DNA from 3 places in the Shewanella sp. ALD9 genome. Region 1 is predicted to be linked to each of the others. Evidence: predicted binding sites of a transcription regulator. Region 1 holds the regulator's gene; each other region holds the start of a gene.

Evidence for each region. The regulator LexA, encoded in region 1, represses DNA repair genes until DNA is damaged. The targets are predictions, from matches to a motif close to TACTGTATNNNNATACAGTA.
Region 2: a site for LexA is predicted at 2,264-2,283, ahead of CXF88_RS11225 (EVE domain-containing protein). Genes of this name have one in related genera too.
Region 3: a site for LexA is predicted at 1,748-1,767, ahead of recA (recombinase RecA). Genes of this name have one in related genera too.

What each region holds. Positions count from the first base shown of each region.
Region 1 is NZ_PJCD01000001.1:145,226-149,783, forward strand. Features, by position in the region: gene ctaD (cytochrome c oxidase subunit I) at 1-149, opposite strand, end outside; gene coxB (cytochrome c oxidase subunit II) at 159-1,745, opposite strand; gene CXF88_RS00725 (SulA-like leucine-rich domain-containing protein) at 2,141-2,647, opposite strand; gene lexA (transcriptional repressor LexA) at 2,644-3,258, opposite strand; gene plsB (glycerol-3-phosphate 1-O-acyltransferase PlsB) at 3,523-4,558, shown strand, end outside.
Region 2 is NZ_PJCD01000003.1:830,599-835,156, reverse strand. Features, by position in the region: gene CXF88_RS11240 (hypothetical protein) at 174-347, shown strand; gene CXF88_RS11235 (1-aminocyclopropane-1-carboxylate deaminase) at 571-1,542, opposite strand; gene CXF88_RS11230 (YccF domain-containing protein) at 1,739-2,152, shown strand; gene CXF88_RS11225 (EVE domain-containing protein) at 2,309-2,776, shown strand; gene CXF88_RS11220 (TIGR00266 family protein) at 2,964-3,752, opposite strand; gene CXF88_RS11215 (LysR family transcriptional regulator) at 3,926-4,558, opposite strand, start outside.
Region 3 is NZ_PJCD01000002.1:176,945-181,502, forward strand. Features, by position in the region: gene recA (recombinase RecA) at 590-1,654, opposite strand; gene mutS (DNA mismatch repair protein MutS) at 1,940-4,537, shown strand.

The sequences.
Region 1 (4,558 bases):
GTAAGAAACATAATGAAACTAAACCATAAATACAGCGAGCCGATATCTTTATGGTTAGTGGTGAGTAGCCAGCGCATTAGCCCCTTCGGAGCACCGTGATGATGATCATCATGAGCGGTAGCCAGTGTATCGTGCGTTGTTGTGCTCATTGTTTTCCCCTACTGTCCATGGCTAGCGACATCGGCAGGTTGCACCGCTTCGCCAGAATTATTGCCCCACGCATTGCGCTCATAAGTAATCACAGCCGCCATCTTTTGCGGGCTAAGTTGACTACTAAATGCCTGCATTGCGGTACCTGGTTTTCCGTGCATAACGATATCGATATGTCCGCTAACCGGTCCAGTAACAACAGGGCTGCCAATAAGTGAAGGGAAAGCGCCTGGTAAACCAGCGCCAGTGGCTTGGTGACATGCAGCACATGTCGTAGTATAAACCTGCTCACCTTCAGCAATTAATTGCTCCAAGGTTAACGTGGGCAGATCCTCTGGTACAACAGCTTCTGCTAAGGCTTCGACAGCTTGATTGGCTTTGTCGGTAACCGCATCGGTAATGTCAGTTGTCGTTGCTGCAATAGTATTTGCTGCATCGGTTACTGCTTTACTTGGTTCGGTGCTTGCCTCGTTACTGCCTAAAAAGTTGCCTATATCAGCAGCTTGAACTACATCACCGCTATTATTGCCCCACGCATTACGCTCAAAGGTAATGACTGCGGCAATTTCTTGGGCGCTAAGTTGCTTTGCAAAGGCTTGCATTGCAGTACCTGGTTTACCGTTTAAGACGATATTCAGATGATCGTTAACAGGGCCTTTTATGATAGGGCTGCCAATTAATGATGGGAATACACCAGGAAGACCCGCACCATTGGGTTGGTGACAAGCGGCGCACCTAGCAATATAGATTTGTTCACCTTGTGAGGTTAGCTCCTCAATAGACAAGGTTTTAGACATTGATGCCGCAGCGGCTGCAGCTGCATTGCTTGCTAGTTTTTTTTGCTCCACTAACCAATTATCAAAATCGGCCTCCGATAATGCTTGCACCACAATCGGCATGAAACCATGGTCTTTACCGCATAACTCGGCACATTGGCCACGATACGTTCCAGGCTTATCAATACGAGTCCAGGCTTCGTTGATAAAGCCTGGATTGGCATCTTTTTTAACGGCAAACGCGGGTACCCACCATGAATGGATAACATCATCAGATGTCATCAAGAAGCGCACTTTTTGGTTAATGGGCAGTACTAATGGCTTATCGACTTCAAGGAGGTAATGCTCGCCTTTGGCCTCACTGCCATCAATTTGTGCTCTGGGAGTGGATAATGTGCTGTAAAATTCGATGTCTTTATCAAAATAGCTGTAATGCCACTTCCACTGCGACCCGGTAATTTTTATTGTGAGATCAGCATCACTGGGATCTTCCATAGCAATCAAGGTTTTGGTGGCTGGAATAGCCATGCCGATTAAGATGATGAAAGGGATGACGGTCCAAGCAATTTCCACTTTGGTACTTTCGTGAAAATTGGCCGCGACAGCGCCTTTTGATTTGCGGTGATAAATCATTGAGTAAATCATGATCCCAAACACCACTAACCCAATTGCACAACAGATGTAAAGAATCGTCATGTGGAGGTCATAAACCTTGCCACTGATATCTGTCACGCCTTGAGTCATGTTGAGGGGCATTTCTGATGCCCCAAGCGGAAGTGCTACAAACACCACCAGTAAACAATACAACCATTGCTTCACAAGACTACTCCTCTGCTAATTGCAAATAGCAACTACAAAGAAGAGTCACACAGTAATTCTCTGCTCTATGCAAACTCTTCGGTTCCCGAAAAAAGTTTGATGACCTCAAAGTACTTTGGTGGCTGTAAACATACGGTCTACGGTTTTATTGTTAGCTGTGCACCACGCTTGTACCTACTACTGAACTTATCAATTTTGATTTGGCTCATTTGTCTGAAAGTAATCTTGATTACTACCATTCACGTCCAATTAAAGATAAAAAATGTTTCATCCTTGTTAACCACATTACTTGTAGATTAAACATTGATCAAGATCACTTTGTTGGCTAATAGGCTGAAAAAAGATGAAAAAAAACCCTGAATTCAATACAGGGCTTGGTAATGAAGGGTTCGTGCTTAGTGAAATGAGCAAAAATTACTTGTTCCATTTGCTAATGTAGGGCTAACAAGTTGATGTTTGTGAGGTAAGTGAGCATTCACATCTTCAATTACCACCCCTAATGCACGTGCACTTTTGGCGACAATTTCTAAACGGCGACTATCGCGAGCATCAAGTGAGCTTGTCCAAGTTACTACTGCGCTCGATGTACCGCTAGTGAGCGCTTTCTCCATGGCCCATAATGTTTCGACTTCATCTTTGGTGTGCACCAGTAAAATGCGATCCATTCTTACACCAGCACTTGCCAGCATATGTTTATAGCCAATATGCGGCGGACTAATTAATACAATCCATCTGCCTTGCTGGCTCAATATTGCTAACTGGCTGCACAATTGGCTCAGTTCAGCTTCACCTTGGGTGACAGTTTGTAATGTTTGAATGGTTTGGGTGCCATGCAGTTCTGTTTCAGTTAAATCTACCCATAAGCCCGGGTGGCGTGGCGCGATGCCCATTAGTTTGTTCATAACCAATCTCCATTACGGATAACGCCAACGGCAAGCCCTTCGATGGTTAGGCTTTGGCAACTTAAATCTACTTTTATCGGATTGTAATCTTCATTTTCGGCATGCAGATAAATCACATTACCTTTTTGTTCAAATCGTTTTACGGTGACGTCATCATCAACACGTGCCACAACAACCTGGCCATTACGTGCTTGCTGCATTTTATGTACAGCGAGTAAGTCGCCTTCTAAAATGCCGATGTTTTTCATGCTGTCACCACGCACTCGCAATAAAAAATCTGCGGCGGGTTTAAACATGTTTGGATCGACTTGATAGTATTGTTCTACATGCTCTTGGGCCAAAATAGGTTCACCAGCAGCAACCTGTCCAATGAGTGGCAGACCGGTTTCAACCTGTTCTTCATGAGGTAAACGAATGCCTCTTGAGGTACCAGGCATGATCTCGATAAAGCCTTTTTTGGCTAATGCTTTTAAATGCTCTTCGGCGGCATTAGCACTTTTAAAGCCAAGACGATTCGCAATTTCAGCACGAGTGGGTGGCATACCTGTTTCGGCGATATTGTTTTTAATTAAGTCTAAAATTTCTGCTTGGCGCGGCGTTAACGGTCTCATGATGATTCCTGTCTTTTTATACAGTGACTGTCATTATATACAGTGTTTGTGTTCGCGCAAGTATTAACCAACTATTTTTTGTATTTTGTTGATTAAGTATCACTCAACAATATGTTTTAATTAACTATTACTAATTTTCTGTCTTATGTTATTTCTGATAGTGAGAGCTTAAACGTAAAGATAGATCGGTCTGATAGTGTAAGCAGGGTGGTTTCTGGTATCCTATACGACAATATTACAGTGGCTTATGTTGCGAAAATAACCATGTCAAAACCAGATTCAATATTTTTACGAGCATTAAGATGGATTCAAAAGTGGATGGTACAGACCATTGTGGTCCCTCACGATCCTTTTGATGACCTCAATATAGATCCAACTAAACCTTTGGTTTATTTAATGAAAACGGAATCTATTAGCGATATTGCCGCGTTGAGCGAAATCACCGAGGGCTTTGGTCTGCCCAGTCCTTATGAGCCATTACAGCTTGATGGCTTAACCGTGCCTCGAGTGGTCTGTTTAGAGGGCCGCAAACCACTATTTGGTAAACGTGAAAGTGGTGACAAATTCCTTAATTATTTTACCAGTTTATTGTCACTTCATAGTGAGAGCCCTGAATTAGATATACAGTTGGTTCCTGTTTGCCTTTATTGGGGACGTACCCCAGGTAAAGAAGAAGACAGCATGAAAGCTGCAGTATTTGAACGTGAAAACCCTACGTGGTTACGTAAATGGTTAATGATTTTATTTTTAGGACGCCATAATTTCGTCCAGTTTTCTAATGCATTATCGCTTCGTCATATGGCCGATGAACATGGTACTGATAAAAGAATTGCTCACAAATTGACCCGAGTCGCCCGTGTGCATTTCCGCCGTCAACGCAAAGTGATGACGGGGCCACAATTACCGAATCGACAAGCGTTGTTTGCCTCTTTATTAAAATCAGAATCTATCAAAAAAGCCATTGAAGAAGAGTCTGCAAATAAGAAAGTAACAGTCGAGAAAGCGCGTGAAACCGCCATTGAATACCTTGATGAAATTGCCGCTGACTATTCTGATAGTTTGGTGCGTATTGCCGAACGTTTCCTGACTTGGTTATGGAACAAATTATACAGTGGCATCAATATCAAAGGTGCCGAGCAAGTAAGACAGTTACATCATGATGGCCATGAAATTGTTTACGTTCCTTGTCATCGTAGCCATATGGATTACTTGCTACTGTCGTATATTTTGTATTATCAGGGCATGGTTCCGCCGCACATTGCTGCCGGTATTAACCTTAATTTTTGGCCAGCAGGGCCGA
Region 2 (4,558 bases), on a different contig from region 1:
GCATAAAATAGACCTTAATCAACTATTTACATATCAACACTTGATTAGTGAGTAAAGGATAGGTTAAGTTAAATCTCGAAACATTAATCTTTTGCAACACTAAAAAATGCCAAGGATATTTTATTGAACAATTTTCTCACCTAATGGTGAATATATAAGAAGGAGTGTGACCTATGTCATACAACATGAATGGACACGAAATTTCAGTTAGCTTTCCGGTTAACTCTATCTCGTCAAACAAGAATTCAATTGCTTTTACCGACAGCCTAGGTAAAAACAAAAAAACCTTTTCAAAACGTATTGAAGCATTAAACTTCATGAAATGGTTAATCTCTGCCAATAAGTAATACCCCCTAACGCTTTGCGTTAATCATTTGCTCTGTTATTTAATAAACTCATTTCTCGGTATCCTCCTCTCACTTACCGATGTTTATTAAAACAGGGCAAAATGAATAACTCACTCGCATCATTTTAAGTTATTCTTCAGCGTTACATCCCAGTTAACCCCTCTAAAATATCTAATTTTATATCAACAACTTATAGAAAAAACATCTTGCATTCACCCTGTAATTAAACAGTGTGCGAAAATTTTCGTTGGTATCTTGGCAACATTGTTTTATTTCCCAAAACTCCCCCCTGATGTATATAGAGAATATCGGTTGCATTGGCAGTTTTACTATTCAAATAATGTTGTAACACTAGAAATCCAACCGGGTCGTACAATAATTCAAATTCAATTCCCGACTGGCATACTGTATTCCACATATCAAAACAACGTCGTGATAGTTTGCCAAAATGATATTTATGACCATCATTAATAATTGTAGGAAAATAAACCTCATCGACTAATTGTGAGAATTGTTGACGTAAATATTCATCCCCTCCCACGGTACTGCAAGTTAACACCTCAATGGTAAAAACTTTCGTTAATGATAAATGAGCCAATTGTTGAGTAAGTTGTTTATTTAAATAAGCCGCAGTGGTCCCCGTACCTGAGGGTAAAAATACCTTTAGCTTATTTTTTTGTTGATCTTGCGCCCATTGAATAATTTCACAGGCAAGTTGTGTTATCCCGGTTTCGGCATACTCACAACGCCCACCTTCAGGAATAAAAAGTAATTGTTTTTTATCTGCGTAGCTTGGATTCGATGAAACAATATATTGCATCGCATCGTCTAAATGCATACTTTGAAGATTTTCAACATCGGTCAAATGACTAACATCAATAATATTGGCGCCATTTTGTATCGCAACGGCATAATTGCCTTGAGGATGTTGTAATAAAAACTCGCTGATATGGCTTACATAGTAATCAAATTTCCACCCTTGCCGCTTAGCCAATACTGACATGGAATATAATGAGTTGGCTTGGGCCGAACCCGATGCCACTAGTTGGGTAATATGTGAATAATCATGATGTAAAAAATGATAAAATTTACGTGCTTTATTACCACTAAAATCAGCATGTAATAAATCATCTCTTTTAATGTAGATGCTGCGGCCAGCAAAGTTCATCGTTTGCACTGGGCTTATCGAAAACATGATTTGTCTCAATCAACTGTAATATGAGCATTTTAACTAAAAAATGATAAATCTCATCGATTCATTTGCGTGAATCCTCGCACTGTTCTATTTATACAATACCACAGCAACACTTAACCCTTAATAATCAACAAATTGAAAACATGGCATGAAAATGGCATTATATTGAGAATATTGACTATTGATAGGAATGAAAATGTCTCTTTTACGCTTAATCTTTAATATTGCTTGGTTTTTAATGGGTGGTTTTGTTATGGGCCTAGCTTGGTGGTTTGTTGGAGTACTGTGCTTTATCAGTATCATTGGCATCCCATTTGGTCGTGCTTGTTTTGTTATTGGCGAACTGGCTTTCTGGCCATTTGGACAAGAGACCGTTAACCGAAAACACATTTCAGGCCAAGAAGATATTGGCACTGGCACGTTAGGTTTGGTGGGTAATGTAATATGGTTTTTATGCTTTGGTATTTGGCTCGCGATTGGTCATCTAGTCCATGCTCTGGCTTGTTTTGTAACGATTATAGGTATTCCGTTCGCGTTACAACATCTTAAGTTAGCCTTATTAAGTTTAACCCCTATTGGTCAAACCGTTATTGCCAAACCGACTTATTAACATTCGTTAATAACCGCTGAATGACCACTGTTGTAAAAAGCCGATAGCATAATGCTGTCGGCTTTTTATTTGCCTAATCGTATCTGCACCGTGTACATTGCCATTCTTAAGCACTGAAAGGTTATTCAGTCACTTTAAAGACAATAATGGGATCACATGAACTATTGGTTAATGAAGTCTGAACCAGACGACTTTAGTATTGATAATCTACAGATGAGTAAGCAGCAAACTGTTGCTTGGCAAGGTATTCGTAACTATCAAGCACGTAATTATATTCGCGATCAAATTACATTGGGCGATGTAGTGTTGTTTTACCACTCTAGCTGTAAAGTTCCTGCCATTGTGGGTTTAGCAAAAATTAGCAGTGAAGCTCAAATTGATAGCAGTGCTTTTGATAACCGTTCACCGTATTTTGATGCAAAATCTAACGCTAATGGGCCTCGATGGTGGCAAGTCGATATTCAATTTATGGCCAAATTTTCTAAGCCTGTGAGCTTGAAGCAATTGAAAGCCGATCCCGCGCTGCAAGATATGGTATTAGTGGCTAAAGGTGCCCGCCTGAGTATTCAGCCCGTCACACAGTTGCAATACCAACACATTATGCAACTAACAACCTTAGAATAATAACGTTAGATTGATGACCTTGCATCGGTAACCTTGAATTAAAACAGACCAGCTTGTCAGCAGGCCAGTAAACATCTTCTTTAAATCAGCCTCCTAAAGACAGCTCAGACTACGTAAACACTATTAGCTATAAATAGTCTGAGCTCAAATACTAACGGCACAGTGATAAGATCACGCAATGCCCATATTAGTTAATCATTCGCCCTATTCCGCCAAGTACAGAACCTTCACCTTGGTCTTTGCCACCACTTGATGGTGCATGAGCAATAATTCTGTCAGCCATACGAGAAAACGGTAAGCTTTGTAACCACACAGTCCCATGGCCTTTTAAGGTTGCAAGGAACAAACCTTCACCACCAAATACCATCGACTTTAATGAGCCTGCACGCTGTATGTCATAATCAATCCCGGGAGTGAATCCAACTAAACAACCTGTATCGACTCGCAATGTCTCACCGTGTAATTCTTTTTTAATCAGTGTCCCACCAGCATGCACAAACGCCATGCCATCACCTTTAAGGCTTTGTAGAATAAATCCTTCACCACCAAAGAAACCGGTGCCTAATCGCTTATTAAACTTCATGCTTACTTGCGTGCCTAAGGCTGCCGCTAAAAAGCTGTCTTTTTGGCAGATAAGTTCGCCTTGATGTTGAGCTAAGTCTATAGCCAAAATAGTGCCAGGAAATGGCGCAGCAAATGCCACTTTTCGTTTTTGTTGACCTTCATTAGTAAAGTGGGTCATAAAAATACCCTCACCCGAAATGGCGCGTTTACCGGCACCAAGTAGCTTGCCAAAAAAACCGGATTCGGGTTCAGAGCCATCACCCATTCTGGCCTCAAACATAATGTCTTCTTCGAGGTAAGTCATCGCACCCGCTTCAGCAATAACAGACTCATTTGGGTCTAATTCAACTTCAACCAGCTGCATGCTAGAACCTATAATTTCATAATCTACTTCATGACTTTTCATGCTCATTTTCATTCCTTAAAAATTTATTTAATGTTTGCAGTCGCCCAATTCAGTATTAAGGCATTATTCCTTATGGATGATTTAAGGTAACAAAATGATCATCCATTTAACATGACAACATTTCAATAAAATATCCGCGTTCTGTTGCCACTGCATTTGTTTACCAATTGTGTCCATCGTTAACCTAAACCCGCACCGCTCAATCCTGATTGTTGTTGCAATTGATATTGAGCAAATTCTTGCAAAATAAGCTCGGTAAATAACTGCCCAGCTCGCCCAAGCGGACGTTCAAGTGTAGAGACTAATTGCGGTGTAAAACTAAACCGATTACCACCAATAAAATCAACTTCAATAAGTAGTCCTTGATGTAATTCTTCGGCAATTAAAAAATCCGGCATCCAACCAAAACCCAGGCCTTTTAGTAAGGCATTTTTTTTCATGATAAAGCCTGACAAATAAAAGACTTTATCGCCGCCAAATTGCATTTCATCGCGGTCACGTTTACCAGGAGATGAATCTTCGATGGTTAACTCAACATGTTGTTGCAATTCAGGCAAACTAATGTCTTTAAGCTGACTTAAGGGATGTTGTGATGACGCGACAAGCACGCTGGTAATAGCAGGTAGCGGTTTAGGATGATAAGAGGGGCCAGTACGATAATCCTTAACCAGCATTAAGTCGGCCTGGTCGCGCTCAAAACGATGCTGTACCCCGCCTAAAAACTCCATATTAAGCTGCACTTTAGTCGGTATGTTGTGTTCTGACATGCGCTTAAGCGCGGTCATGATCGGTTCCATCGGTAAAGCACCGTC
Region 3 (4,558 bases), on a different contig from region 1:
CCAACTAACGACGTTAAATTCACAGGCAATTGGCTCGTTGCTGGCGGTAAGACTGCCTTGTGAGTAAGCAAATGGTCAGCTTGAGATTGCAGATTAATAACAAACCTTTGTTGTCGAGTGTTAGGTCTGTTATCCACATTTGAAGTGAGCTCAATGCCCTCTAATTTAACCAGATAAACCTCCGCTATCACGATAAAAAGAGCGTGGTTAGGAATAACACATTAGCTTTTAAACCAATTGAAAAAGGTAACTGCAGAACTAATAGATTTTTTGGCAAATAGTGTGATTTAAAATGCTAAATAATTCAGAACTAAATCATTAAAAGTATGGGCATTAAAGCTATGTGGGATTATTCAAAGTAACGCAGAGTACCGGATATGACTCAATAACCCTGAGATTGACAATAATCGAGTACTAGAGATTTTTCACATATCAACGTTTTTAACGTTGCAGTTTTTAACGTTGCAGTTTTTAGCGTTATAATTTTTAGGGTTATCGTTTTTAGGGTGTAAACAACAGGGGCTTTTAGCGAGGAATATTCGCGGCGCGCAAGATGCGCTACCGCGATAGATGTAACTGACTGACTAGCTTAGAATACTTCACCCGTTTCAAGGTCAATATTCTCATCACTTTCTGTTTTAGAATCTGATGCATTAGCACCACCATTCAATAACATCGCACGTAAAGTGGTATTAATTTCACTGGCAATGACGGGGTTTTCAGTCAAGAATTTACCTGCATTAGCACGGCCTTGACCAATTTTCTCGCCTTTGTAGCTATACCAAGCACCCGCTTTATCAACTAACTTGTGCGCAACACCTAGATCGACTAACTCACCAGTACGGTTAATACCTTGTCCATAAAGGATTTGGAATTCAGCTTGCTTAAATGGAGCCGCAATTTTGTTTTTAACCACTTTAACGCGGGTTTCATTACCGACAACTTCGTCGCCGTCTTTAATGGCACCGGTACGACGAATATCTAAACGTACTGAAGCGTAGAACTTTAGTGCATTACCACCGGTAGTTGTTTCTGGGCTACCAAACATCACACCAATTTTCATACGAATTTGGTTAATAAAAATAAGCAAAGTATTTGATTGCTTAAGATTACCAGCCAGCTTACGCATAGCTTGGCTCATCATACGAGCGGCAAGGCCCATATGTGAATCACCAATTTCACCTTCAATTTCAGCTTTTGGCGTTAACGCTGCAACAGAATCGACCACAATAACGTCTACAGCACCAGAACGAGTTAACGCATCACAAATTTCTAACGCTTGTTCGCCTGTATCTGGCTGTGAACAAAGTAAGTTATCAATATCTACGCCTAACTTTTTCGCATAAATTGGGTCAAGAGCATGTTCAGCATCAATAAACGCACAAGTTTTACCTTCGCGTTGCGCTGCGGCAATCACTTCAAGAGTTAACGTCGTTTTACCTGATGATTCTGGACCGTAAATTTCAACGATACGTCCCATTGGTAAACCGCCCGCACCGAGTGCGATATCCAATGAAAGCGAACCGGTAGAGATAGTTTCAACATCCATTGTGCGATCTTCGCCCAACTTCATAATTGAGCCTTTACCAAATTGCTTTTCAATTTGGCTTAAAACGGCGGCTAGTGCTTTCTCTTTATTTGGATCAACCTTCATTATAAAACCCTCTTAAGGCATTCAATACGTTTAGTAAAATGCTATTTCGACTTAGGTGAAGTGACGTGAATCATTTCAATATGTTCATCAGTATACTGTATAGTCATACAGTATCAAGTGCTGAGCTGATTTTTTTTTAAACCTTTGAGAATTGATCATTTACATCAATATTTTATCCTCATAAAATTTTTTGTTTGAATCTATTTATACGCTGGGGGCAAATATTGTTAAGATTAGCCCCATAAGATTTACGTCCTACGATTGATTAATAGTGAAGTGTTCATAATGACAGTGATTGATACCAGCGATTTAGAAAAACACACCCCGATGATGCGCCAGTATTTGGGCTTAAAAGCGGCCCATCCTGATATGTTATTGTTTTATCGAATGGGTGATTTTTATGAGCTGTTTTACGATGATGCTAAACGCGCTTCTGAAATGCTGGGTATTTCACTGACGGCTCGTGGAAAAAGCGGTGGTGACCCGATTCCCATGGCAGGCATTCCATATCATGCTGTCGAAGGCTATTTAGCAAAATTAGTTAACATTGGTCAGTCTGTAGCCATTTGTGAGCAAATTGGTGATCCAGCCACATCAAAAGGCCCTGTTGAGCGCCAAGTGGTGCGCATTGTTACCCCTGGCACCTTAACTGACGAAGCTCTACTGCAAGAAAAACAAGACAATTTATTGGCAGCACTGTATCAGGGTAAAAGCGGTTTTGGTTACGCGACTTTAGACATTTCGTCTGGTCGTTTTGTTGTTGCAGAATTACCCACTCGTGAAGCTTTAGAAGCCGAATTACAGCGGACTAATCCAGCAGAGTTACTTTACAGTGAAGATTTTGCTGACATGTTATTAATCAATAACATGAAAGGCATCCGTCGTCGCCCAGAGTGGGAGTTTGATTACGACACGTGTATTAATTTACTGCTCAATCAATTTGGCACCAAAGATTTGCACGGTTTTGGTATTACTGATGCACGATTGGCGTTACAAGCTGCAGGTTGTTTAATGCAGTATGTAAAAGATACCCAAAAGATGGCGTTACCACATATCAACTCGATTGTGCGCTTTAATCAATCTGAATCTATTATTTTAGATGCCGCAACTAGACGTAATTTAGAGTTAACTCAAAATTTATCTGGCGGGCGAGAAAATACCCTATCATGGGTATTAGATAATACCGCAACCCCTATGGGTAGCCGTATGTTACAACGCTGGATCCATGAACCATTACGCAATCGTCAAACTATTCAATATCGCCATAGCGCAGTCAGTGAACTCATTGAGCAAGACTTATATCAAACCTTACATGAGCAACTAAAAAGCTTAGGTGATATCGAACGTATTATGGCTCGTTTAGCACTACGCAGTGCCAGACCACGTGACTTTTCACGTTTAAAGCAAGCACTAACGCTTCTGCCTGAAATCCAGCAAACATTAGCAACATGCCAACAACCTCGATTAAATACGTTAGTGCAATTACTGGGTGAATTCCCTGAACAACATGATTTATTAGAACGCGCTATTGTAGACAACCCTCCCATGTTAATTCGTGATGGTGGCGTTATCCGTACTGGCTATAATAATGAGTTAGATGAATGGCGTAAGTTGAGTGAAGGCGCCAGTGATTATTTAGTCGAACTTGAAGCTCGTGAGAAACAACAAACGGGGATTAACACCTTAAAAGTCGGCTATAACCGGGTTCATGGTTACTATATTGAAGTTAGCCGTTTACAGTCAGATAGAGTGCCACTGAGCTATCAGCGTCGTCAAACACTCAAAGGCACCGAACGATATATCACCCCAGAATTGAAAGAATACGAAGAAAAAGTACTTTCAAGCCAAGGCAAAGCACTCGCGCTTGAAAAACAACTGTGGGAACAACTGTTTGACTTATTGTTACCTAAATTACAAGAATTACAGCAGTTTGCAACGGCTGCTGCCGAGTTAGATATATTAAGTAACTTTGCCGAACGAGCACAATTATTTAATTATCAATGCCCACAAATGACCCACGATATTGGTATTAATATTGAAGCGGGCCGCCATCCAGTCGTTGAACGAGTTAGCCAAGCAGCATTTATTGCTAATCCGGTAGCGTTAACACCGCAGCGCCAAATGCTTATTGTCACAGGTCCGAATATGGGCGGTAAATCTACCTATATGCGTCAAGTTGCATTGATTACATTGATGGCACATATCGGCTGTTTCGTTCCAGCAGACCATGCTCAAATTGGTGAAATCGACCGAATTTTCACCCGTATTGGTGCATCAGATGATTTGGCATCGGGCCGATCAACTTTCATGGTTGAAATGACCGAAACGGCTAATATTTTACATAATGCTACTGCAAACAGTTTAGTGTTGATGGACGAAATAGGTCGCGGCACCTCGACTTATGATGGTTTAGCGCTCGCTTGGTCTGCTGCTGAATATCTAGCCAAAAACGTCAGTGCACTGACATTATTTGCTACTCATTATTTTGAGTTAACCCAATTGCCCGAGCTGTTACCGTCAGTCATTAATGTTCACCTAGATGCAATAGAACACGACGACACAATTGCCTTTATGCATTCGGTACAAGAAGGTGCGGCAAGTAAAAGTTATGGCCTACAAGTTGCGGCCCTAGCGGGTGTGCCGGCATCAGTCATTAAAGCGGCAAAACATAAGCTTCATCAACTTGAAAACCGAGATATGACGTTATCTCAACAGAACCCAACTCAAGTAAGTATGAACTTATTACCTCCGATACCAGAGACCTCACCCGTGTTGGAAAAGTTAGCCCAAATTAATCCAGACGAGTTGACACCTAAACAGGCGTTAGATTATTTATATGAGTTGAAGCGATTAAGTCACACGAGCACCGAGCTACGAAAATAACTGGCCAAGTGAATTGTTGAA